One region of the Paenibacillus sp. 11B genome, then DNA from elsewhere that is predicted to be linked to it. Evidence: riboswitches for the same ligand, from Rfam matches in the RefSeq annotation. Region 1 holds a riboswitch; the other holds the start of a gene.

Region 1 (11,800 bases):
AGAAGCGGCAGCGTTCGCCTTTGTCTCCGAATTTTAACATTATAAATATCAGATCAAAAAAAATTGGAGACAACAGCGATCGGAAGAACGATCCGTAACCGGAACGGCCACCCGAAAATATTAGCGATTTATTCATTAAGTGATAAAAATCTGGACACAATATGGATTGAAACAACATCCGTTCCCGAAGTACCCACTTCAGCAAGCAATTTGTCTCAAATGCATTTCGATCCACAGCCCAACATTTTTAACACTGCGTTTACAAAACATTGATTTTGAGATGACATAACGAAACTACAATGAATAAAGAGTTGATGGTGAACAAAAATAAAAGCAAATCACCGTCACTAAATTGGGGGAGGAAAAGAAAACATGTTTAAAAAGTTGCCGTTCATTTTGATGACCTTAACGATCGTACTGGTTCTCGCAGCATGCGGATCGAAAAATGACGCTGGTACAGAGGGTGCCACAGACAATGGATCAGGAGAAACTGCTACTGAACTTAGCGGGAACATTCTGGCTGTTGGTTCAACAGCACTGCAACCTCTGGTAGAGCAAGCTGGACAAAAATTTATGGCAGTTGATGAATATAAGAACGTAACGGTACAAGTGCAAGGCGGCGGTAGTGGTACTGGTTTGACACAAGTATCTGACGGACAAGCTACAATCGGTAACTCTGACGTATTCGCAGAAGAGAAGATTGATGACGCAGCAAAAGTAAGCGAACTGAAAGATCACCAAGTAGCTGTTGTAGCAATTGCACCAGTAAGCAACAAAGATGCAGGTGTACAAGATTTGACGAAGCAACAACTGATCGACATTTTCTCTGGTAAAATCACAAACTGGAAAGATGTTGGCGGTAAAGATCAAGCCATCGTTATCGTAAACCGTCCTAGCAGCTCCGGTACTCGTGCAACATTCGAGAACTTTGCACTGGGAACAAAAGTTGAAGATATCCAAGGTTCGATTCAGGAAGATTCCTCCGGTACAGTTAAAAAGCTCGTAGCTGAAACGCCAGGCGCAATTGGTTATCTGGCTCTGTCCTACCTGGATGACAGCCTGCAAGTTTTGAAATACGAAGGTGTAGAAGCAACAGTTGAGAACGTTGAAGCAGGAACTTATCCGGTATGGGCTTACGAGCACATGTACACAAAAGGTGACCCGGATGCAGCAACACAAGCATTCCTCGACTACATCCTGAGTGACGAAATTCAACAAAACGACGTGACGGAGCTTGGTTACATCCCAGTATCCGGCATGAAAGTAAAACGTGACGCAGCAGGTACTGTAACTCAATAATCTTTGAACTTGCGCATACAGCGAGAGAGGCGGACCCAGGTCCTGCCTCTTTGCGCGGTTTGCTCTGGAATTATCCCATATTTTGCATGAATTCTACTATAGAAGGATGGTTGTTATGGAACAGACCGAAGGGGGAACGGTAATGAACAACAAGTTGAAACCGCGCCGGCCCTTGAGAGAAAAGCATTATTGGGAAGAGTGGACGGGACGGATCTATACGTCGATTTGTGTCGTTTTCCTGATCGTTGTCATGTTTTCCATCGTTTATTTTGTAGCGTCCAAAGGCTTATCGACCTTTTTCCAGGATGGCGTAAGTTTACGCGAATTTTTATCCGGCAAAACGTGGAATCCAACGGGGGAACCCGCTGCCTATGGAGCTTTACCGTTCATTACAGGGTCATTCATAACAACATTTCTTGCTGCTCTGATCGCAAGTCCACTTAGCTTGTGCGCAGCGCTCTTCATGACCGAGATTGTACCGGGTAAAGGTAAAAAAATATTGCAACCTGCGATTGAGCTGCTGTCCGGTATTCCTTCCGTTGTATACGGATTTATCGGTCTCAGTGTTATCGTTCCTTTGTTGCGCAGCATGTTTGGCGGAGCCGGCGTCGGAATTGCAGCCGGATGTTTGGTTCTGTCCGTTATGATTTTGCCTACTGTAACAAGTATTATGGCAGATGCACTGTCTTCACTGCCGAAAGGTCTGCGTGAATCGTCCTATGCATTGGGTGCAACTCGCTGGCAAACAATCTATCGTGTCATTATCCCTACGGTTCTTCCAGCTTTGCTGACAGGTATTGTACTTGGTATGGCTCGCGCATTTGGTGAAGCTCTTGCCGTACAGATGGTTATCGGTAATGCACCGCATGTGCCGACATCCCTGCTCGAATCGGCTTCAACGTTAACGAGTGTAATCACCCTAAGTATGGGTAACACCACAATGGGATCCGTTCATAATAATGCACTGTGGAGTATGGCGCTTGTCCTGCTGGTGATGACCTTTGTCTTCGTCATTCTGGTTCGCCTGCTTGAAAGGAGGAACCGGGTATGAAAATGAAGGCTAAAACGGTAGATAAAGTTGCCACTTCCATTATCGTTGTTCTGGCTTTGTTCATTGTTGTTCTCTTGCTCGGTTTGCTTGGCTTCATTCTGGTACGTGGGATTGGCCAGATTAACTGGCACTTCCTGACCAGTGCACCACAGCTGCTCAAAGGTGGAGGCGGGATTGGACCGCAATTATTCAACTCGATCTTCCTGCTTGTTCTGACCTTGATTATTACCATTCCCCTTGGCTGGGGCGGCGGTATTTATATGGCCGAGTACGCCAAGCCGGGCCGGATTACAAGCTTTATTCGACTGGTTGTCGAAGTGTTATCCTCATTCCCGTCTATCGTCATTGGTTTGTTCGGACTCTTGCTAATTGTTAATACATTTGGTCTCGGATTCTCCCTGTTATCGGGTGCCATGGCCTTGGCTATATTTAATCTTCCACTTATGGTGCGGACAACGGAGCAAGCGTTCCGAGCCGTTCCGAAAGAGCAGAAGGAAGCGGGTCTTGCACTCGGATTGTCCAAATGGAAGATTATCACTTCCATTCTGCTGCCTGTTGCATTGCCCAGCTTAATCACGGGTACGATCCTGGCATCGGGCCGGATCTTCGGTGAAGCAGCAGCTCTGATGTTCACAGCGGGTATGAGTAGTCCGCCGCTGGACTTCACGGACTGGAATCCAACAAGTCCAAGATCGCCGATCAATCCATTGCGTCCGGCAGAGACGCTGGCGGTGCACATCTGGAAAGTAAACAGTGAAGGCATTGGCCCAGACTCCAAAGAAGTAGCAGCTGGCGCTTCAGCCGTGCTTGTACTTCTCGTGCTGGCGTTCAATCTGAGTGCACGCTGGATCGGTCGGGTAGTCTACCGCCGAATGACAGCTTCGAAATAAGGAGGAACCAACATGGCCATACCTTTCGGTACGGAACAGTTAAGCATATATTATGGGCATTTTCAGGCTGTGAAGCAGATCAGCCTGACTTTCCCTGAAGCCAGTGTAACAGCCCTCATTGGCCCATCCGGCTGTGGTAAATCCACGTTCCTGCGGTCGTTGAACCGGATGAACGACGAGATTGCCGGTTCACGTACGGAGGGACATATCTGGATGGACGGCAATGATCTGAATGAGCCGGGTACGGATGTGATCAAGCTTCGCCAAAAGATCGGCATGGTGTGGCAGAAGCCCAACCCGTTCCACAAATCCATCTACAACAATATCGCGTTTGGCCCCCGCTACCGAGGTATCAAGAGTAAGAAGGCACTGGATGAAATTGTGGAAAAAAGCCTGCGTCGCGCTGCGCTCTGGGACGAAGTGAAGGACAGACTGAACGAGTCTGCTCTGGCCCTTTCAGGTGGACAACAACAGCGTCTTTGTATCGCTCGCGCGTTGTCGGTGGATCCGCAGATTTTGCTGCTTGATGAGCCGGCATCTGCACTTGACCCGGTATCTACGGGCAAGGTGGAGGAATTGATCTCGGAGCTCAAGAAAGAGCTGCGGATCGTGATCGTTACCCATAACATGCAGCAGGCGGCACGCATCTCGGATTATACGGCTTATTTTTATCTGGGAAGCATGATTGAACACGGGGATACGGAGCATATTTTCACCAACCCGGACAACCGTCTGACGCAGGAATATATTATGGGACGTTTCGGTTAATTGTTATATTGGATGGAGTAAGAAATAGAGATAGAGATAGATCTATAGAGATAGAAGGAAGCATAACACCCGGGCGAGACAGTTCGGGGGTTATGCTTTTTTTATGTAATTCTACATATGGAATAGTTTGCCAAAATAAAAACAATCATGCTACGATATTTGTAAGCGCCACCTTTAATTTGATAAGAGAAGGAGATGTGGATCATAACTACCCATAAGATATTCCAAGACATCATGGCAATTGAAATTATTTCGCATTATTCTATAGAAAAGCCATCCGTTTCCTTTATCCGACATAATGAAAATCTAACGTACCAAGTGGTGGATGATGTAACCGGACAGAAGTATTTATTGCGTATACATAAAGCCGCTTTTGCAAGCATGACGGGCATCCAGCATACACGACCTGCACTTGAAGCGGAGATGAATCTCCTTCATGAATTACGGGCTACCAGCCCATTGCGAGTGCAGACACCTGTACGCAATACCTCGGGAGAGTGGATCACCGTCTGGTTGGACGAAGCGGGAGAAGAGATCTGTTGTACTGTTCTGGAATGGATTGAGGGCAGGGATATCAAACAGGGAGAACGTCTGACGACAGCACAGATTCATGATTTGGGCGTACAGTTGCAGACGCTACATCAATATGGACGAAGACCAAAGGAAACTCCCAAGCCGCAGGTGGGTTCACAGAAGTCTGAAAGCAGACAGCAGGTGAATGACCGTGAACAGCACGCTGACAAGGCGATCATCCCAGAGATATATACCGATAGCCCCGCCTTGGATCAAACGGGAGTACGACCTGCCTACGGCTCGATCAAAGAGAATCTGGTCATGTTGGAGCAACTGGAGGAAGGCGTTAGACGTGGCATCTTTACTCCTGAAGATTTCGATCTGATCCGTGAGACGTTTGAGAACATTAACCGGCAACTCGAAACGTATCCTCACACTGCCGAGACTTGGGGAGTGATTCACGCGGATATTACCCGCGGCAATCTGCTGGTGACGGATCAGGGCATATCCATGATTGATTTTTGTTTATACGGTTATGGCTACTATCTCTTTGATGCCGGAGGGGCAGCTACGATTTTCAATCGGGAGGAACGGGATATCTTCCTATCGGGTTATACGGAGCAGGCAGAACCACTGACGAAGCGTGATATTCGGTTAATGGAAGGATTCATGCTAATCTTTACGTTTGGCTATTTCGCATTTCAGATGGAGAATGAGTCAAGGTACGAATGGATGAAAGAGCGAATGCCTCTTATTTGCAGCAAATTTTGCAGACCCTATGTACACAATGAGAGCATCTTCTATGAGTTATAATTTGTGATTTCTGTTGGGTGGGAAGCGCTATGAATAACATTCATGAAAAAAGAGTTGCTTCGAAGATTCCGTCTGGTGGCTGGAAGCATGCCGGATTGCTACTTGGCGGAGTGGGCATATCCAATCTAGGTGACTTCATATATATTGTGGCGATTAACCTGATGGTGCTGAATATGACACAGTCCCCAGCGGCAGTCGCAGGGTTATGGATTATCTCGCCAATTGCTTCGGTGTGCACGAAGTTATGGTCAGGCAGTCTGATTGATCGTTATGATCAGCGGCAGCTGATGATTGGTGCCGATATGCTGCGGGCATTGTTGGTGGCGATGCTCCCCCTGATTTCCAGCCTATGGATGATGTATACAGTGATGTTTCTGATCAGTATGTCTTCCTCCATATTTGTCCCTTCCTCTCAGGTGTACATTACCCGGCTGGTACCTGCTGAACGGCGCAAGCGCTTCAACTCTTTGCAAGCCTTAATCAGCTCAGGTGCATTTATTACCGGCCCGGCAGTCGCGGGAGTGATGCTGATTTATTTATCTCCGGCTGCAGCCATTTATGCCAATGCGGTTTCCTTTGCTGCTTCTGCTGTGATTCTATTGTTTCTTCCCAAATTGGGCATTGGAGAACAGAATCAAGGGACGGGAAACAGGCTGACACCTCGGTTGATTGCCCAGGATTGGAGGGCTGTACTGAGCTTTAGCCGGAAGTCGAGCTACGTGGTCGGTATATATGCCCTGTTTCAGATCATTCTGGTGGTCGGCATGTCGCTCGATGCCCAGGAAGTGGTGTTTATCCGTCAGGTGATGAACCTGCCTGAATCGCAGTACGGAGCTTTGATGAGTATCACCGGGATTGGTTATTTGGCAGGCTCCATGCTGGTTTGGCTGTTCGCCAAACATGTGCCGATCCGTCACATGATGGGTGGCGGTGTGCTTCTGGTCGCACTGGGTTATTTCCTGTTCGCCCGTTCGTTCTCGTTTGAACTGGCGGCGTTTGCTTTTATTCTGCTCGGTCTGTGCTCGGCACTGGCGAATACGGGCCTGGTTACCTTTTATCAAAATAATATCCCTGTCGGTCTGATGGGCCGAGTGAGCAGTATACTTGGATTGGGGTTAAGCGTGCTGCAGGTGGTTTCCATTTTGGTTGCAGGCGTGGTGGCAGAGCAGTTGTCGCTTCGTATGGTATATACGGTTGTATCTGGAGTGATGGTGCTGGCAGCGTTGGGATTGTGGGTGACGAGCATGTTTCCTTCCCGAAGCAGGTTTTATGATGAACCGGCGAAGCCCAACTCGATGGTGGGGTGACAGGCAGAAATCCGGCAATTCTAGTACAGAATAATGGTTGCCTGAATACCCGAACCGTTCTGTGGATCTTAACATAGATAGTACTAACCACAGATATTGCTCATAGAAAACAAACAAATGTATACGCTTTCTAAATGAAACGCATTAACACATTCATGTGATAAAAGTTTACAAATCGTTGGTTCATCCTGTTTATAAAATGGAAAAAAGTAAATATTCACAAAGAAATCGTTAAGTTTGTTGACACTGATCTTCCGGTCGATTAATCTTAATGAGAAAGTAATAAAAACTTCAATTATCGTTCTGGTACACGATCAGAATGGTTCCATACAAGCGAATGATAGCGAGCGGGAGAGTCCTGGGCATGCCGAGTAAAAAGGCAGCTGTCGGGCACCGAAGGAGCAAGCTGCTACGCACCCGGCGCAGTGGTTAATCTCTCAGGTAAATGTACCATCGTTGGACGCAACTCTGGAGAGTGCGCGATATGCGCCACCCAAGGGGTATATGGTCAAGCAGCACGGTGTGCAGGGGACATTACCTGTGAATACAGGGCATGCATCAATCCGCCGCGCTTCTTATCATGAAACTCTCAGGTATCGAGGACAGAGAGAGGGCCTTAAGGCCTTCTTCTGTCCTTTTCTTATGTCATCATTCAGTAATAAAGGAACATTATGGGTGTAGGTCTGGATGAAAATGACGATTATAAATGGAGGGTTTGCGATGCGTTTTAAAGACGTTTTTTCAATTATTGGTCCGTCCATGACAGGTCCATCAAGTTCACATACGGCTGGAGCAGCAAGATTGGGTCGAATTGCCCGTCAGTGGTTGGGGTGCACGCCTGAACGTGCCCGATTAACGCTGTACGGCTCCTTCGCCGATACGTATCAGGGGCATGGTACGGATCTCGCATTGATCGGTGGCCTGCTTGATTATGTGACGGATGATCCACGGATTCCGGATGCAGAGCAATATGCAGAGGAAGCGGGTATGGAGGTAGAGTTTTTTACAAGTGGTCTGCCTGCTCCTCATCCTAATACGGTCAAAATTGAGTTATGGCACGGAGACCGCGAATGTTCACTAATCGGTGCTTCCATTGGTGGTGGTAGTGTATCGGTACATGCATTGAATGATTTTCGTGTACAGATCAGCGGAGAGTTTCCGACACTTGTGCTGCGCCATTCGGACAAAGCAGGGGTGCTCGCCTCCGTAACCTCCACAATCAGTTCGTCAGGTGTGAACATCGGGTACATGCAAGTGGATCGGAAAGCGCGGGATGGTGAAGCACTGACGGCGATGGAGATGGATGGTGTGCCGAATCCTGAGATGTTAAACCGTCTGCGGTCGCTGGATCATATGCTGGACATTCGCGTGATTGATTTGAAGAGAGGGGTCGAACCGGATGCGGTTTAAACATCTACATGAACTGAATACCATCTGTACAGCAGAGTCCAAAACCATTGCCGAGCTGATGATCGAAGAGCAGGTTCAGGAGACGAATATCCCGAAAGCGGATGTTGTGCGGCAGATGTCGGATTACTATCAGGTGATGAAGGAAGCTGTTCACAAAGGGCTGACAGAAGATACGACATCACGCAGCGGCTTGACTGGCGGAGACGGCAAAAAAATGGCCGAGTACATTCGTAAAGGCGAGACTTGCTCTGGAGATGCATCTGCACTAGCCATGGCGTATGCCCTTTGTGTATCGGAAGTGAACGCATCCATGGGCCGAATCGTAGCGACACCGACAGCCGGTTCCTGTGGTATCATTCCAGGTGTATTTATCAGCTCCCAGGAGCGTTTTGGCTGGAGTGACGAGCATCTGGTGAACGGTCTGTTCTGTGCGGGAGCGATCGGTTATGTCATTGCCAACAATTCATTTATTTCCGGTGCCGAGGGCGGCTGTCAGGCTGAAGTGGGTTCTGCCATCGGCATGGCCGCTGGAGCGATGGTGGAGCTGCGTGGAGGGACGCCGGAGCAAGTGGTTCATGCAGTAGGTCTTGCGTTAAAAAACACATTGGGCCTTATCTGCGATCCCGTCGCAGGCCTCGTGGAAATTCCGTGCATCATCCGTAACGGACTGGGTGCCGTAACCGCGTTGGCTGCGGCCGACATGGCGCTGGCCGGGGTACGAAGTGCCATTCCGTCTGACGAAGTCATTGATGTCATGCTGGAAGTAGGCAGTGCCATGCCAAGCAGGCACCGTGAAACGGCCCAAGGTGGGCTGGCTCAAACACCAACGGGACGGAAAATGATGGAGAAGCTCGCCAAACCGAAGGCGAAGCGTGCAGAGCCTGAAGTTGAAGCAGAGTCTGAGTCCCCTGCTGAAAACAAACCTGAACCTAAGGCATGACAACCATGAACGAACATGAACTGAATTAACTCGGAGTCTGGATCATAAACGTCGATGCTGCTCCCATCTTGATATGAAAGCCGATACGAATTCTTCCTGATGAAGAGGCGTATCGGCTTTTTTGCTGTTCCAACAAAGAAAAAAATAAATAGGTATTGACGTTTATATATCGATTAGATATATTATTAACTGACATATATCAATATGATATATAGAAAAGCTAAATAACGTAATACAACCTAAGGAGATGAATAAGATGAAACGTGTTTTTCAAACGAGTCTTCTGTTTATGAAAAATGGAGCTACGATTGTCGGGTTGATTACGGCCGTATTATTCCAGGTTTTTTTTAATACCATTTGGCTTAGTGGGTATGATCAGGTTAATGCACGGATGACTCAGCTTGCGGTGACCATTGTGAATGAAGATGGGGCCGCGGCTGAGCCTGTAGCGAAGTCTCTTGCAGCGGGACTTGGCTTTGTGATCAAACCATCCGCATCGATGGAAGAAGCCAGACAGCTGTTAACCGACAGGGATGTATACATGATTATTGAGATTCCATCGGGTTTCATGCAGCAGGCGGGAGATTTATCGCAACCGGTGAAGGTGAAGTATGTGATGAATGAATCCAACGTAGCTACCGTGAAAAGTGTGATGCAGAACGTATCCGCACAAGTTACAGCGACGTTGAACCGTGAAGTACAGCAAAATGGCATTCGTGGAGTGCTGGATCAATCGGGTATGGCTTCCGATCAGGCAAATGCGCTGGCGCTGGGGTTATCTTCCCGGGTGGAGGCAGAAGTGGAACGGCTGAATCCAGTTCAAAACTTTGCCTTTTCGATGGTGCCGATGCTGATTGTGACGGCTACGTTTACAGGTGCGATGCTGCTTGGTATGAATCTGCAAAAAGTGTCTGGAGAACTAAGTAGCAAGGCGGGGAAATGGGAGCGTTTCTGGGCACGCAATATCATCAACCTGGGTGCTGCATTTATCGTATCGCTCGTTGGAGCCGGGATGATGCATGTTATGGGTGTATCATCAGCGGATGGATGGTGGATGTTATGGCTATTTCAGTTGTTGATTACCTTATCTTTTCTATTCGTCGCGCAATTGAGCTTGTTGCTGCTTGGAAATGCCGGGGCTTGGTTAAACAGTGCTTTGCTGCCTCTGCTGATGTTGTCATCGGGCGCAACCATTCCGCGTGATGTCATGTCTGATTTCTATCAACAGATCGGTCATTATCTACCGGCAACCTATGCAGTGGAGGGCATGATGAATCTGGTGCTTGGCGGCAGCGGGATTAGTCATGATGTTCTGCTTCTGGTGGTGATTGGAGCGGCGACGTTGGTTCTGGGTGTGGTGTGCACGTGGATCAAACGCTCGAGTCCTGCACAATCCGGCATTCCTTTAGAATCCAAAGCTGCTGCTGCTCCTGCCGCTCTGGCTGGGAACCTGACTTCGCCTGACCATGGATGACAAACATTTTTCATCCCTTGGGAACTCAATCGCAGATGCCTGCTGATGTTGAACGTATAAGGGAGGATGTGATACGTTAAGAGGAATTGGAAAGGAGCGGTACACCGATGAACACACAGCATGTCATCCTCGGAATACTGCACAATCAGCCATGTTCCGGATATGAGATCAAGCAGTACTTTGAACAATATTTTTCGTTTTTCTTTGATGCGAGCTTCGGCACCATTTATCCAACACTCGCCAAGATGGAAAAGTCAGGGTTATTGACCAAGGAATCCGTTAGACAAAAAGGAAAACCTGACAAAAATGTGTATACATTAACACCGGAAGGTTCTGCGGAGTTCAGTACCTATTTGATGAGTCCCCTGGAAGCCGAAGTGTTCCGTTCTGATTTTCTGATGCGTCTGTATTTCGGAGAGCTGGCAGATGAAGATACCGTCACAGGGTGGGTCCGGGCGGAGCTGAATCGTAAAGAATTGCTGTATGCCGAGCTGCAGCGCCAGATGAAGCAACTTGGCGAACAAATATCGCCTTCACAGCGTTTATGTATGCAAGTAGGGCTTGTGCAATATGAGGCCACGATTCAATTGCTCAAGCAGCAGTTATCCACGCCACAGTAAATTTCAGTCGTAATCGTGAAATGAATCGATCGGATCATCCATCCATAACGCAGAACAAGCGCTCTACAGAACCATCACAGGTCTGCGAGCGCTTATTTGCGTTGCTTTCAATGTAGCAAATTCCAAGGCCATAACAACATCAAGCTGCTACACGATATCTGTGCTGAGTACAGCATATCCATATGCGGGCAGCTCAACGGCCAGGATTCCCTTTTCCTTGGCTGTACGATAATTCTCCCCAAATAACTCCGTCCAATCCCCGGTGTCCGCCTCCAGCTCGACGATAGCTGTTTCTTCCGAACGATTGAACAGGATCAGAATTCGTTCCTTATCATCCTGTCGTTCCATTACAAGCTGGCTTCCACCTTCACGGGCTTGCAGGAAACGTATGCTGCCTTCCGCACGCAGGGCAGGATGGGCATGGCGAAGTGCAATCAGCTTCTGATAAAAGGTGAACAGCTCACGATCCTGCTTTGCCTCATCCCACTCCATGCATTTCCGACAACCGGGATCATGATCGCCGTCCAGTCCAATCTCGTCCCCATAATAGATGCACGGGGCACCCATATAACTGAATTGGAACAGCGCAGCCAGTTTCATCTTCCGCCGGTCGCCCTCACATAAGGTGAGCAGTCGTGGTGTATCATGACTGTCCAGCAGATTGAACGCCACTTCACTGGCCTGCAGCGGATAGCGGGACAGCTGTCGACCGATG
Region 2 (11,800 bases), on a different contig from region 1:
ATGGACTGAATGCTGTATCTCACTTCATGGTAGATACAAGTCCGACATTATCGGCGTTCATTTTCGGGGTCGTAGAACGGTCACTTATTCCGTTCGGTCTGCATCACATTTTCTACTCGCCATTCTGGTTTGAGTTCGGTGAATATGTGAACAAAGCTGGAGATGTCATTCGTGGCGACCAGCAAATCTTCTTCAATCAACTGCGTGATGGTGTGAACCTTACCGCAGGAACGTTCCAAGTTGGTAAATTCCCGTTCATGATGTTCGGTTTGCCAGCTGCGGCACTTGCGATGTACCATGAAGCAAGACCGGAACACAAAAAGTATGTTGCAGGGATCATGGGATCAGCTGCGCTGACTTCGTTCCTGACAGGGATTACAGAGCCGCTTGAGTTCTCATTCCTGTTTGTAGCACCAATCCTGTTTGCAGTACACTGTATCTTTGCAGGTTTGTCTTTCATGACAATGCAAATTCTGGGAGTCAAAATCGGGATGACGTTCTCCGGTGGATTCATTGACTTCCTGATCTTCGGGATTATCCCGAATCGCACACCTTGGTGGGATGTTATCATCGTAGGTTTGATTCTTGCAGTGATTTACTATTTCGGATTCCGATTCATCATTCGCAAATTCAACCTCAAAACACCGGGACGTGAGGATGCAACTCCTGAAACAGCATCAGGTGGAGGCTCCGGATCAACGGATGATCTGCCTCACAACATTCTTGCTGCATTCGGTGGACAAGAGAATATCAAACATCTGGATGCCTGCATTACTCGTTTGCGGATTGAAGTAAATGAGAAATCCAGTGTAAATAAAGATCGTTTGAAACAATTGGGTGCATCTGGTGTGCTTGAGGTGGGTAATAATGTACAGGCCATCTTCGGTACACGCTCAGATACGATTAAATCCCAGATGCAGGATATCATTGCAGGACGAGTACCGGCACCAACGCCAGCAGCTGAGGTCAAACCAACTCCTGAAAAGGAGAAGGAACAGGGAGCAGAGGGCGAACGTATTGTTGCCGAGGACATCGTTATGCCTGTGAATGGTGAACTGATGGACATCACAAACGTTCCTGATCCGGTCTTTGCCGAGAAAATGACAGGTGACGGCTTTGCTGTTCTGCCTCATGATGGCAAGATTACATCGCCTGTATATGGCAAAGTGTTTAACGTATTTCCAAGCAAACATGCCGTGGGCATCATGTCTGACGGAGGCAAGGAAGTGCTTGTTCATATAGGTGTCAACACGGTGAAGCTGAAAGGTCAGGGCTTTAACGTGCTCGTGCAGGAAGGTGATCTGGTATCCGCAGGACAGCCGATTATGGAAGTAGATCTGGAGTATGTCAAAGCCAACGCGCCATCGATCATCTCTCCGGTCATTTTCACCAACCTGCCAGAAGGCTCAACAGTGACGCTCAAGAAGAGCGGCGTACTGAAAATTGGCGATCAGCCAATCATTGAGATAAAATAAGAAGTGTTACGACAATGGCAAGCAAGTGTAAATAGATGCAATGCCTAAACTAAATTATTGAAAGTGAGATGATTGTAATGCAACAAACATTCAGAATTACAGACGAAGATGGTATCCACGCACGTCCGGCGACAGCCCTGGTTAATACAGCAAACAAATTCAAAGGTGCAGAATCCTTTGCAGAAGCTAACGGTAAAAAAGTAACTTTGAAATCCATCCTGGGCGTACTTTCCCTTGGTCTGGAACAAGGCGACACCATCAACATCATCGTTGAAGGTGAAGGCGAAGCAGAAGCTCTTCAAGCTCTGACAGACGTTATGGTTAACGAAGGGCTGGGCGAAATTAATGCTTAATGTTTCTGGGATCGCGGCTTCGGCGGGTATTGCTATCGCCAAGGCGTTTATCTTGGAGCATCCCAATTACTCTGTAGAAAAACGCGAAATCAACGACGTTGACGCAGAGATCGCGAAACTCGACTCAGCTCTGGGCAAGTCCCAGGCTGAGCTTGAGGCGATCAAAGAGCGTACTTTACAAGAGCTTGGCGAGAAAAAAGCTGAGATTTTTGCTTCGCATTTGCTCATTTTGAATGACCCGGAACTGATTGATCCGGTTAAAGCGAAAATTGCAGATGATAAGGTTAATGCGGAATTCGCATTGAACGAAACAGCAACGCAATTTATCGAAATGTTCGAAAACATGAAGAGTGCTTACCTGCAGGAACGTGCTGCAGATATGCGTGATGTAACCAAACGTGTGCTGAATCACTTGCTTGGTATCGAATTCATGAGTCCAGCTGAGATCAGTGAAGAAGTGATCGTGCTTGCGGAGGATCTTACGCCTTCCGACACGGCTCAACTGAACCGTCAATATGTAAAAGGTTTTGCAACGAATATTGGTGGACGTACTTCGCACTCCGCAATCATGGCTCGTTCGCTTGAAATCCCTGCTGTCGTTGGAACCAAGGACATTCTGGCTCAAGCTAAACAAGGCGATATGATTATCGTTGACGGTTTGGACGGTCATGTACTTGTTAATCCAACGGATGATGTTATTGCTGAATATCGTTCCAAACAGGAGCAATACGATGCACAACGTGCCGAGTGGAGAAAACTGCGTGATGAGCCAACGGTAACAGTGGACAACGTTCATGTGGAACTGGCAGCCAACATTGGTACTCCGAATGATGTTGCCGGTGTTCTGGAAAATGGCGGCGAGGCTGTAGGCCTGTACCGTACCGAGTTCCTGTATATGGGCAGAGACAAGCTTCCTTCCGAGGACATTCAGTATAATGCTTACAAGGCTGTACTGGAGAAAATGGAAGGTAAACCTGTTGTCGTTCGTACACTCGACATCGGTGGAGACAAAGAGCTTCCATACCTGGATCTGCCAAAAGAAATGAATCCATTCCTCGGTTTCCGCGCAATTCGTCTGTGTCTGGACCGTCAGGATATATTCCGTACGCAATTGCGTGCATTGCTGCGTGCAAGCGTACATGGTAACCTGCGTGTCATGTTCCCGATGATCGCAACACTGGGGGAATTCCGTGAAGCGAAGGCTGTCCTGCTCGAAGAGAAGGAAAAGCTGGTCGCTGAAGGTATTGCTGTTTCAGACAGCATCCAACTGGGAATCATGGTCGAAATTCCTTCGACTGCGGTTCTGGCGGATCAATTTGCCAAAGAAGTGGACTTCTTCAGTATCGGAACAAACGATCTGATTCAATACACAATGGCTGCTGACCGTATGAACGAGCGTGTATCGTATCTGTATCAACCCTATAACCCTGCCATCTTGCGTTTGGTTAAAATGGTTATCGATGCAGCGCACCGTGAAGGTAAATGGGTTGGCATGTGTGGAGAGATGGCCGGAGACGAAACAGCAATTCCATTGCTGCTCGGTCTCGGACTGGATGAGTTCAGCATGAGCGCAACATCCATTCTGCCAGCTCGTAGTCAGATCACCAAACTGTCCCGTGCAGACATGCAAGAGCTTGCTGCCAAAGCACTGGATATGCAAACGGCTGAACAAGTCGTTGAATTGGTTCAAAGCATTCAAGCGTAATTTTATGGGGTTTCCACCCGATTTTAAGGGTTTCTTTTTCCGATAAAAAAGCTGCAGTCGTGCAGCGATTTTGCCGGTATCTGTTGTTACAGCAGATACCGGCTTTTTTTGTTTTAAGCGGAACTTTCTATTCTGCGGTTATCTATCGCAAAGAAGACGAAACATCGGTGATCATCCGCTGAGCCTTCGAAGAGACATACGATCAAAATTGAAAGCACTGGACCGAAGAGAATGAGATAAAACTAACAGGTTAAAAGGAAACAGCCGCACATAAGTGCGACTGTTTTTGGTCATTTATAACGATTAGCTTTCAACTGCAAGCGCAGTTCAATACAGGCTTACGGGCTGCTGTTGTTTCATCCAGACGGGTAACCGGTGTGCCATAAGGGGCATTGAGTACCAGTTCAGGTGTCTCTTCTGCTTCCTTGGCAATGCGGATCATCGTATCAATGAACCCATCCAATGTTTCTTTGCTCTCGGTTTCCGTCGGCTCGATCATAATGCACTCCTCCACGTTCAGCGGGAAGTACACGGTTGGCGGGTGATATCCAAAATCAAGCAATCGTTTGGCGACATCCAGTGTACGTACACCATACTGCTTCAATCCCCGGCCAGACATCACGAATTCATGTTTGCACACGCCTGGATACGGAATCTCGTAGTAAGGTGCGAGACGGGCCATCATGTAGTTGGCGTTGAGCACCGCGCATTCGGATACCCGGCGCAAGCCTTCAGGTCCATAGGTGCGAATGTAGGCATAGGCACGGACTAGAATACCAAAGTTGCCGTAATACGCTTTGACCCGGCCAATGGATTGATCGCTTTCGCGATCCAATGCATATATGCCCTCATCATTTTTGATGACCATCGGTTTCGGCAGAAACGGAATTAAGCGGCTCTTCACGCCAACCGGGCCGGCACCAGGTCCACCACCGCCGTGCGGAGTGCTCATCGTTTTATGCAAGTTTAGATGTACCACGTCAAAGCCCATATCGCCAGGGCGGGTGATGCCCATAATAGCATTGGAGTTGGCACCATCATAGTACAGCAGGCCACCAGCCTCATGCACGATGGAGGCAATCTCCTGAATGTCTTTTTCAAAAAGTCCGAGTGTGTTCGGATTGGTCAGCATCAACGCTGCGGTATCCGACCCTACAGCAGCGCGGAGTACGTCCAGATCTACCAGACCGTCTGCGCGGGAAGGGATTGTTACCGTTTCGAAACCTGCAACGGTTGCACTTGCCGGGTTGGTGCCGTGAGAAGAATCCGGTACGATGACTTTCGTACGCTGTTCACCACGACCTTCGTGGTAGGCCCGGATCATCATGAGTCCGGTCCATTCGCCGTGTGCGCCAGCGGCAGGTTGCAGTGTAACGGCATCCATACCGGTTAGGCCAGCAAGGTCATTTTGTAACGTGTAGAGCAGTTCAAGTGCACCTTGAATGCTGGATTCGTGCTGATATGGATGAATTTTGGCGAATCCGTTGTAACGGGCCACATCCTCATTAATCTTCGGATTATATTTCATCGTACAAGAACCTAGCGGATAGAATCCGTTATCTATTCCGAAATTACGACGAGACAGAGCAGTGTAGTGGCGAATGACGTCAACTTCAAAAACCTCAGGCAATGCTGCTGCTTCCGATCGAAGCATTTCCCGGGGAATCAGGGAATCGGCAGCTTGCCGGGGAACGTCGCATTCTGGCAAGGAGTACGCAACCCGACCCGGGCTACTGAGTTCAAAAATCAATGATTGCTCCGGTGCTGAAGAGGCAGCTTGGGCAGAGATTTTTGTAACTGTTTCCGCATGGCCCGAAGTGGAGACTGAGGTTACTGTTTCCGGTTGTCCTGTTCCTGAAGTTGCCTTTGTTGTCGTTTCCTGAGTCACAGCGATCCCTCCAATACACGTGCGAATTCGTCTATCTCTTCCTTGCTGCGTCGTTCGGTAACGGCAATGAGCATATGTCCGGCGAGCTCGGAATACTCTCTTCCAAGTTCATACCCGCCAATGAAGCCGGCATCGAGTAATTTCAGTTGCAGGGCATCCACATTTGTTGCTTCAGGCAGTTGGATAACAAACTCATTAAACGTTGGTGCAGTAAACGTAAGAGAGACCCCTGGAATTGCGGTAAGTGTGTTCAGGGCATAATGGCTCTTTTGCAAATTCAAATCAGCGACATCGATCATACCTTGTTTACCCATGATGGACATATAGACAGAGGCACTCAGTGCGAGCAAAGCCTGGTTGGAACAGATGTTGGACGTCGCCTTTTCACGACGAATATGCTGTTCACGTGCTTGCAGCGTGAGTACAAAACCACGCTTTCCGTTGCGGTCCGTTGTCTGGCCTACAATTCGGCCAGGAATCCGGCGCATATGAGCCTGGGATACGGCGAAATATCCGCATGTCGGGCCGCCAAGTGAAGCGGCGATACCAAGGGGCTGTGCGTCGCCAACGACGATGTCAGCACCCAGCTTGCCTGGGGCTTCCAGCAGACCCAGCGATAGCGGGTTGGCGCTGACCACGAGCAGGCTTTTGTGCGCATGCGCAAGATCTGCGGCCTGTTTTACATTTTCCACGGCGCCGAAGAAGTTCGGGCTCTGGATCATGACGGCTGCGGTGTCATCGGACACAGCGGCTTGCAGGGCATCCCAGTCTGTTACACCATTTTGATACCCAATCTCAACGATCTCCAGATTGAGGCCATGTGCATAAGCTTGCAATACCTGACGGGATTCGGGATGCACGGTACGTGACACAATCAGCTGTTTGCGGCGGGTTGCCGCTGCGGCAAGATTGCCTGCTTCTGCGAATGCAGTCGCGCCATCGTACATGCTGGCATTGGCTACAGCCATGCCTGTTAACTCACAGATGTAGGATTGAAACTCGAAAATCGCCTGTAATTCTCCCTGGCTGATCTCGGGTTGATAAGGAGTATAGGCAGTATAAAACTCGGAACGGGAGATGACATGATTAATGACGGAAGGAACGTGGTGATCATAAATGCCTGCACCCAGGAAACTGGCGTGTGTCTCGAAGTTGGCATTGGCTCCCGCTTGCTTTGACATATGACGTGTGAGTGCATATTCATCCAGTTTGGAGGAAACAGGCAGTTCACCCTGATAGCGAATCTCCTGTGGAATGTCATGGAACAGATCCTCAATTGTTTCCACACCGATGGTTGCCAGCATGGCACTCTGATCCTGCTCGGTCATGGGAATATAGCGGTGCTTGCTCATGCTTGATCAGCTCCTTGAGTAGGTGTCTTTGGCGCACGTGTCCGTTTATGAAAAGGGGTCTTCACGACCTCGGCTTTCAGTTTCTTGTCACGAATCTCAATCTCCAGCGGGGTACCCAGTGCAGCATATTTGCTGTCAATCAAGGCCAGCCCCAGATTGCGTTTTAGCGTAGGGGATTGGGTGCCTGTGGTTACTTCACCAATCTGTACGCCTTCGGCGTATATCGGATAATGGGGGCGGGGAATACCACGCTCCAGCACTTCGATGCCGACCAGCTTGCGGGCAGGCCCATCATTTTTTTGCTGCAACAAGGCTTCATGTCCGATAAACGGCCCGGCATTCAGCTTCACAAACATGCCAACGCCAGCCTCCAGCGGCGAGATGGTTGCAGACAGCTCCTGTCCATACAGGGGAAGCTTGGCTTCAAAGCGCAGCGTATCCCGGGCACCCAGTCCGGTCGGAACGAGTCCGTAACCTTCTCCCGCCTGCATCAATCCGTTCCAGACCACAGCGGCCTGTTCGGCAGGAACATAGAGCTCAAATCCGTCTTCACCCGTATATCCGGTGCGGGATAACAGTAAAGTAACGCCACATACCTTTGCATTCGGTACAAAACGGAAAGGCTCAATCGAAGACACATCAGTGTCTGTCACCTTTGCGAGAATATCCACAGCAAGTGGGCCTTGCAGGGCAAGCAGCGCCGTTTGTTCGGAATCATTAGTCATCGTTACGCCTGGCGACATGTGCTGCTGCAGCCATGACCAGTCCTTGTCGATGTTGGAGGCATTAACCACCAGCAAATAATGCTGGTCTTTCAGTTTATAGATCAACAGATCATCGACCACGCCGCCATCCGGATAACACATTAACGTGTATTGAGCCTGACCGGGAACGAGTGTTGTTACATCATTGGTCGTCATGTGCTGTAAAAAAGCTTCCGCGTGTTCACCTTGTACGGTGAATTCACCCATGTGGGATACATCAAATAATCCGGCACGTTCTCGTACCGCTTCATGCTCTTTCTGAATTCCGCTGAATTGTACCGGGAGCTCCCAGCCACCAAAATCAATGCATCGTACGCCTTCATACTGCTGATAGAGTGGAAAGAGTGGGGTTCTAAGCAAATCGGACATCCAATCACCTCGTCATGGGCCGTCAACCGGCCGAGTGTCTAACCGTGGATCAATGAATCTGGCATCAACATTTAATTATAAAAGTAAGGTAAGGACGCTATAGGCAGCGCCGCTCTATAACCTGTTTTCGTTTTTTTGGGAAAAAGGAAAAGGACAGGCCAAAGAACCGGCATGCCAGAAGCACGCTGTATTCTTAGGCTCTGTCCTTGGTACCTGAGAGTTACCCCGCCGCATGATGCAGCAGGTTTCCCCTTGGGTGATCCTAACGCCCACACAGGGCGAATAGATGCTCTCCAGAGTTGCGTCCCGTAAAAGTCCTTTTGCCTGAGAGATTCACCTCCCGCTTGTCGGTGGTTTACTCCTTCGGCGTTACCGCATGTACACCCTGATTCGGGTGTCAAGGGTAATCTCTCCCTTTACATTCATCCGCGGGTAATGCATAGACCAACAAACATATTTACTACTCTCATTAAAGCCTGAATCGACTATTGATGTCAAGAACGATATCATAGAAATCAACAAAAAATCCGAATGATATTTCAATATGATTCTGTAATGTTCGTATATTTTTAAAGAGCACGCTTACTTTTCTAATATTCACCATTATATGTAGAGAGAGCCCAATGGAGTTACAGGCATATAAGGAAGAAAGTCAAATAAATTGTAAGGTATCTTGACATTTGAATCTAAAATATCATACGCTATGTTTTGGGAAAAAGGTTAAGGTCAAAGAAGCGCATGCACTCATTAATGAAAAGCGAGGCGGATATCGATGAGCGAATTAAAAAGTGATTTCCTGTACAGTGAAGAGCACGAATGGGTGCAGACCGTAGGGGAGGATACCGTACGTATTGGCATTACCGAATTCGCGCAGCATCAGCTGGGTGACATTGTGTTTGTAGAATTGCCTGACCTTGAATCGGATGTAAAGGCGGAAGACAGCATTGGAACAATTGAATCCGTCAAAACCGTTTCGGATTTGTTTTCTCCTGTAAGTGGAACAATTGTTGCTGTAAATGAGGCATTGCAGGATTCCCCGGAGCTAGTTAATAACTCTCCATATGAAGAAGGCTGGATGATCGAAATCCGTGTTGAGGGCGATTTGACAGCAGCACTGTCCACATTGATGAATGCGGATGCGTATCGTAAACATACGGAATAAAACTAGGGTTGCATTTTCCGCTGGAGACTGAATTTCAGCCTCAGGCCAAATGCCGTTTAACTTAAAAAGAATGAATCGATTGATTATAGATCCGGATGGTAATCCTGCTAATCCGGAGAATACTTAGGCGCAATTGTCTCACCTGTAACGGGCTGAGCAATTGCGCTTTTTGCCGTTGTTATTAGAGTATTTCAGATTATTTGAATGAAATGAATAACACCCTAACGTGTTTCATCATCAATCCTGAATGAGATAGAAACTGCTCATTAAAATTGAATAAATTTACAATTTTATTTGTCATTAAAATGGGGTAATTCGTGGGTATGATACAGGAAAGGGAATAACAGGTTCCATTCCTTATACAAGGTTCAAAATGGGACAATCCTTCAAATTTAAATCTTGTCATCAACGTTCATGACGGAAGTAGGTTTTCATTTCGTTGTAGAAGATACCGTTTTCATTTACGATATGGTTGTGAAATTAAGATTTATTACAGATTTGTACCTTCGTTCGTCTGGATCATCGTGTCAAAATTCAGTGGAATTAAGGTTTAATATGTTGAGGAGGTTTTTAGTATGAGTTCAGTGGACGCAAAGTCCGGAAAAAGCGGAGGAATACGGGTCGGCGTTCAGAAGTTTGGACGTTTCCTGAGTGGTATGGTTATGCCGAACATGGGTGCATTTATCGCCTGGGGTTTAATTACGGCATTGTTCATTCCAAAAGGATGGTTCCCTAACGCAGATTTTGCATTGTTGGTTGATCCAATGATCAAATATTTGCTGCCGTTACTTATCGGTTACACAGGCGGTACGATGGTACACGGCCAACGTGGTGGTGTAGTCGGTGCGATTATGACCATCGGGGTTATTGTCGGCAGTGACATCCCCATGTTTCTTGGTGCCATGATTGCGGGACCGTTGGGAGCCTGGGTCATTAAGAAATTTGACAAGGCTGTCGATGGCAAAATTAAATCCGGGTTTGAGATGCTCGTTAACAACTTCTCCGCTGGTATTATTGGTGGGATTTTGGCCCTTCTAGCGCTTAAAGGTATCGGGCCTTTCGTTGAAGCGATTAGCAAGGTGTTATCGGCTGGGGTAGAAACCTTGATGAATGCTGGTCTTCTCCCGCTGGTCAACTTGATCATTGAGCCAGGAAAAGTATTATTCCTGAACAATGCCATCAACCATGGGATTCTGACACCGATTGGTACGGATCAGGCAAGAGAACTGGGACAATCCGTATTATTCATGCTTGAATCCAATCCGGGACCTGGACTTGGCATTTTGCTGGCCTACTGCTTCTTTGGTCGGGGATCAGCTAAATCTTCCGCTCCAGGTGCTGTAATTATCCATTTCTTTGGCGGGATTCACGAGATTTATTTCCCTTACATTCTGATGAGACCGATACTGATTCTGGCTGCGATGGCTGGTGGTGTAGCGGGTACATTGACTTTTATGCTGACAGGAGCTGGTTTGGTTTCAGCACCGTCACCGGGTAGTATCATTGCTTACTCTTTGTTAACACCTAAGGGTGGATATCTTGGCATGTTTGCAGGGGTAGCCGTAGCTGCGATCATCTCCTTCCTTGTGGCATCTGTGCTGCTCAAAACAGGTAAACAGAAGGATGACGAAGATCTGGATACTGCATCCAGTCGTATGAAAGACATGAAAAATCAGGGCAAAACGGGTAACCTCACCGTTGATAAAGACAATCGGGAAGCTGACCGTGCGGCTGATATTGCTTCTGCGGCAGTAAAAACGGACATAAACAAAATTGTCTTCTCCTGTGATGCAGGAATGGGTTCGAGTGCCATGGGTGCATCGATTCTGCGGAAGAAAATGAAGGCAGCCGGTGTGGATGTCGCTGTAACGAACACGGCGATCAGTGAGATTCCGCAAGATGCCGACATCGTCATCACTCAGAAAACATTGACAGACCGGGCCAAATCCGTGGCTCCAAATGCAGAGCATATTTCCATCGATAACTTCCTGAAGAGTCCTGAATATGAGGCACTGGTGGAGCGCCTCAAATCGGACTCCTGATGAGTAATATTACAAGGAGACAGCGTGAGATCGTGGAGTTCCTGCTGGAGCATCCGCATGAGGTAACTGCTGGCGAAATAGCTGTTGCGGTCAAAGTAAGCACCCGTACTGTGCATCGGGAGCTGCAGATGATTGAACAATGGCTTGAGCCCCTTGGCATGAGATTGGAAAAAAAATCGGGAACCGGGGTTCGAATTGATCCCGGTTCCGATGATTTGGCTGTATTGCGCCAACAACTTGAGCTTAACGAATATGTAGAGTTTACGCCCGAAGAGCGTAAACTCTTCATGCTTTGTATTTTGCTGGATGAGTCCGAGCCTGTGAAGCTGCTTGCGCTGGCCTCAGATCTGAAGGTAACCGTGTCTACGGCGAGCAATGATCTGGACGATCTGGAGCCACGCATTCATCTGGCAGGCTTGAAGCTGGTTCGCAGACGCGGATATGGGGTCAAGATCAATGGAAGCGAGTGGGCTCATCGCATGGCTATTTCTGCGCTCGCTCTTGAATATCTGGATGAATCCGATTTGTTCGGTAGGCAAGCGGAGCAGGGCGTCTCCAAAGTAAACAGTAAACTATTGGAAATGATTGGGCATGAGGATGTACTTACGGTCGAAAATGCGTTGTGGCAGCCAGATATTGAGTGGTTGGAAAATATTCCGGAGCGTCAATACATGAAGCTGCTGATTCAAA

Evidence for each region. A riboswitch is a leader RNA that binds a small molecule or an ion and turns the genes downstream of it on or off. The one in region 1 is predicted to bind glycine.
Region 2: another riboswitch for glycine. It lies ahead of gcvT (glycine cleavage system aminomethyltransferase GcvT); the one in region 1 lies ahead of sdaAB (L-serine ammonia-lyase, iron-sulfur-dependent subunit beta).

Annotation. Positions count from the first base shown of each region.
Region 1 is NZ_JAUKNS010000009.1:131,517-143,316, reverse strand. It holds gene Q0V21_RS29600 (phosphate ABC transporter substrate-binding protein PstS family protein) at 373-1,299, shown strand; gene pstC (phosphate ABC transporter permease subunit PstC) at 1,442-2,350, shown strand; gene pstA (phosphate ABC transporter permease PstA) at 2,353-3,240, shown strand; gene pstB (phosphate ABC transporter ATP-binding protein PstB) at 3,253-4,008, shown strand; gene Q0V21_RS29580 (phosphotransferase enzyme family protein) at 4,243-5,334, shown strand; gene Q0V21_RS29575 (MFS transporter) at 5,364-6,641, shown strand; glycine riboswitch at 6,980-7,103, shown strand; glycine riboswitch at 7,108-7,249, shown strand; gene sdaAB (L-serine ammonia-lyase, iron-sulfur-dependent subunit beta) at 7,362-8,051, shown strand; gene sdaAA (L-serine ammonia-lyase, iron-sulfur-dependent, subunit alpha) at 8,041-8,991, shown strand; gene Q0V21_RS29560 (YhgE/Pip domain-containing protein) at 9,248-10,465, shown strand; gene Q0V21_RS29555 (PadR family transcriptional regulator) at 10,573-11,085, shown strand; gene Q0V21_RS29550 (alpha-glycosidase) at 11,233-11,800, opposite strand, start outside.
Region 2 is NZ_JAUKNS010000001.1:1,782,255-1,794,054, reverse strand. It holds gene ptsG (glucose-specific PTS transporter subunit IIBC) at 1-1,475, shown strand, start outside; gene Q0V21_RS07850 (HPr family phosphocarrier protein) at 1,553-1,828, shown strand; gene ptsP (phosphoenolpyruvate--protein phosphotransferase) at 1,821-3,533, shown strand; gene gcvPB (aminomethyl-transferring glycine dehydrogenase subunit GcvPB) at 3,844-5,322, opposite strand; gene gcvPA (aminomethyl-transferring glycine dehydrogenase subunit GcvPA) at 5,418-6,773, opposite strand; gene gcvT (glycine cleavage system aminomethyltransferase GcvT) at 6,770-7,906, opposite strand; glycine riboswitch at 8,105-8,205, opposite strand; glycine riboswitch at 8,209-8,332, opposite strand; gene gcvH (glycine cleavage system protein GcvH) at 8,679-9,068, shown strand; gene Q0V21_RS07820 (PTS mannitol transporter subunit IIBC) at 9,644-11,110, shown strand; gene Q0V21_RS07815 (BglG family transcription antiterminator) at 11,110-11,800, shown strand, end outside.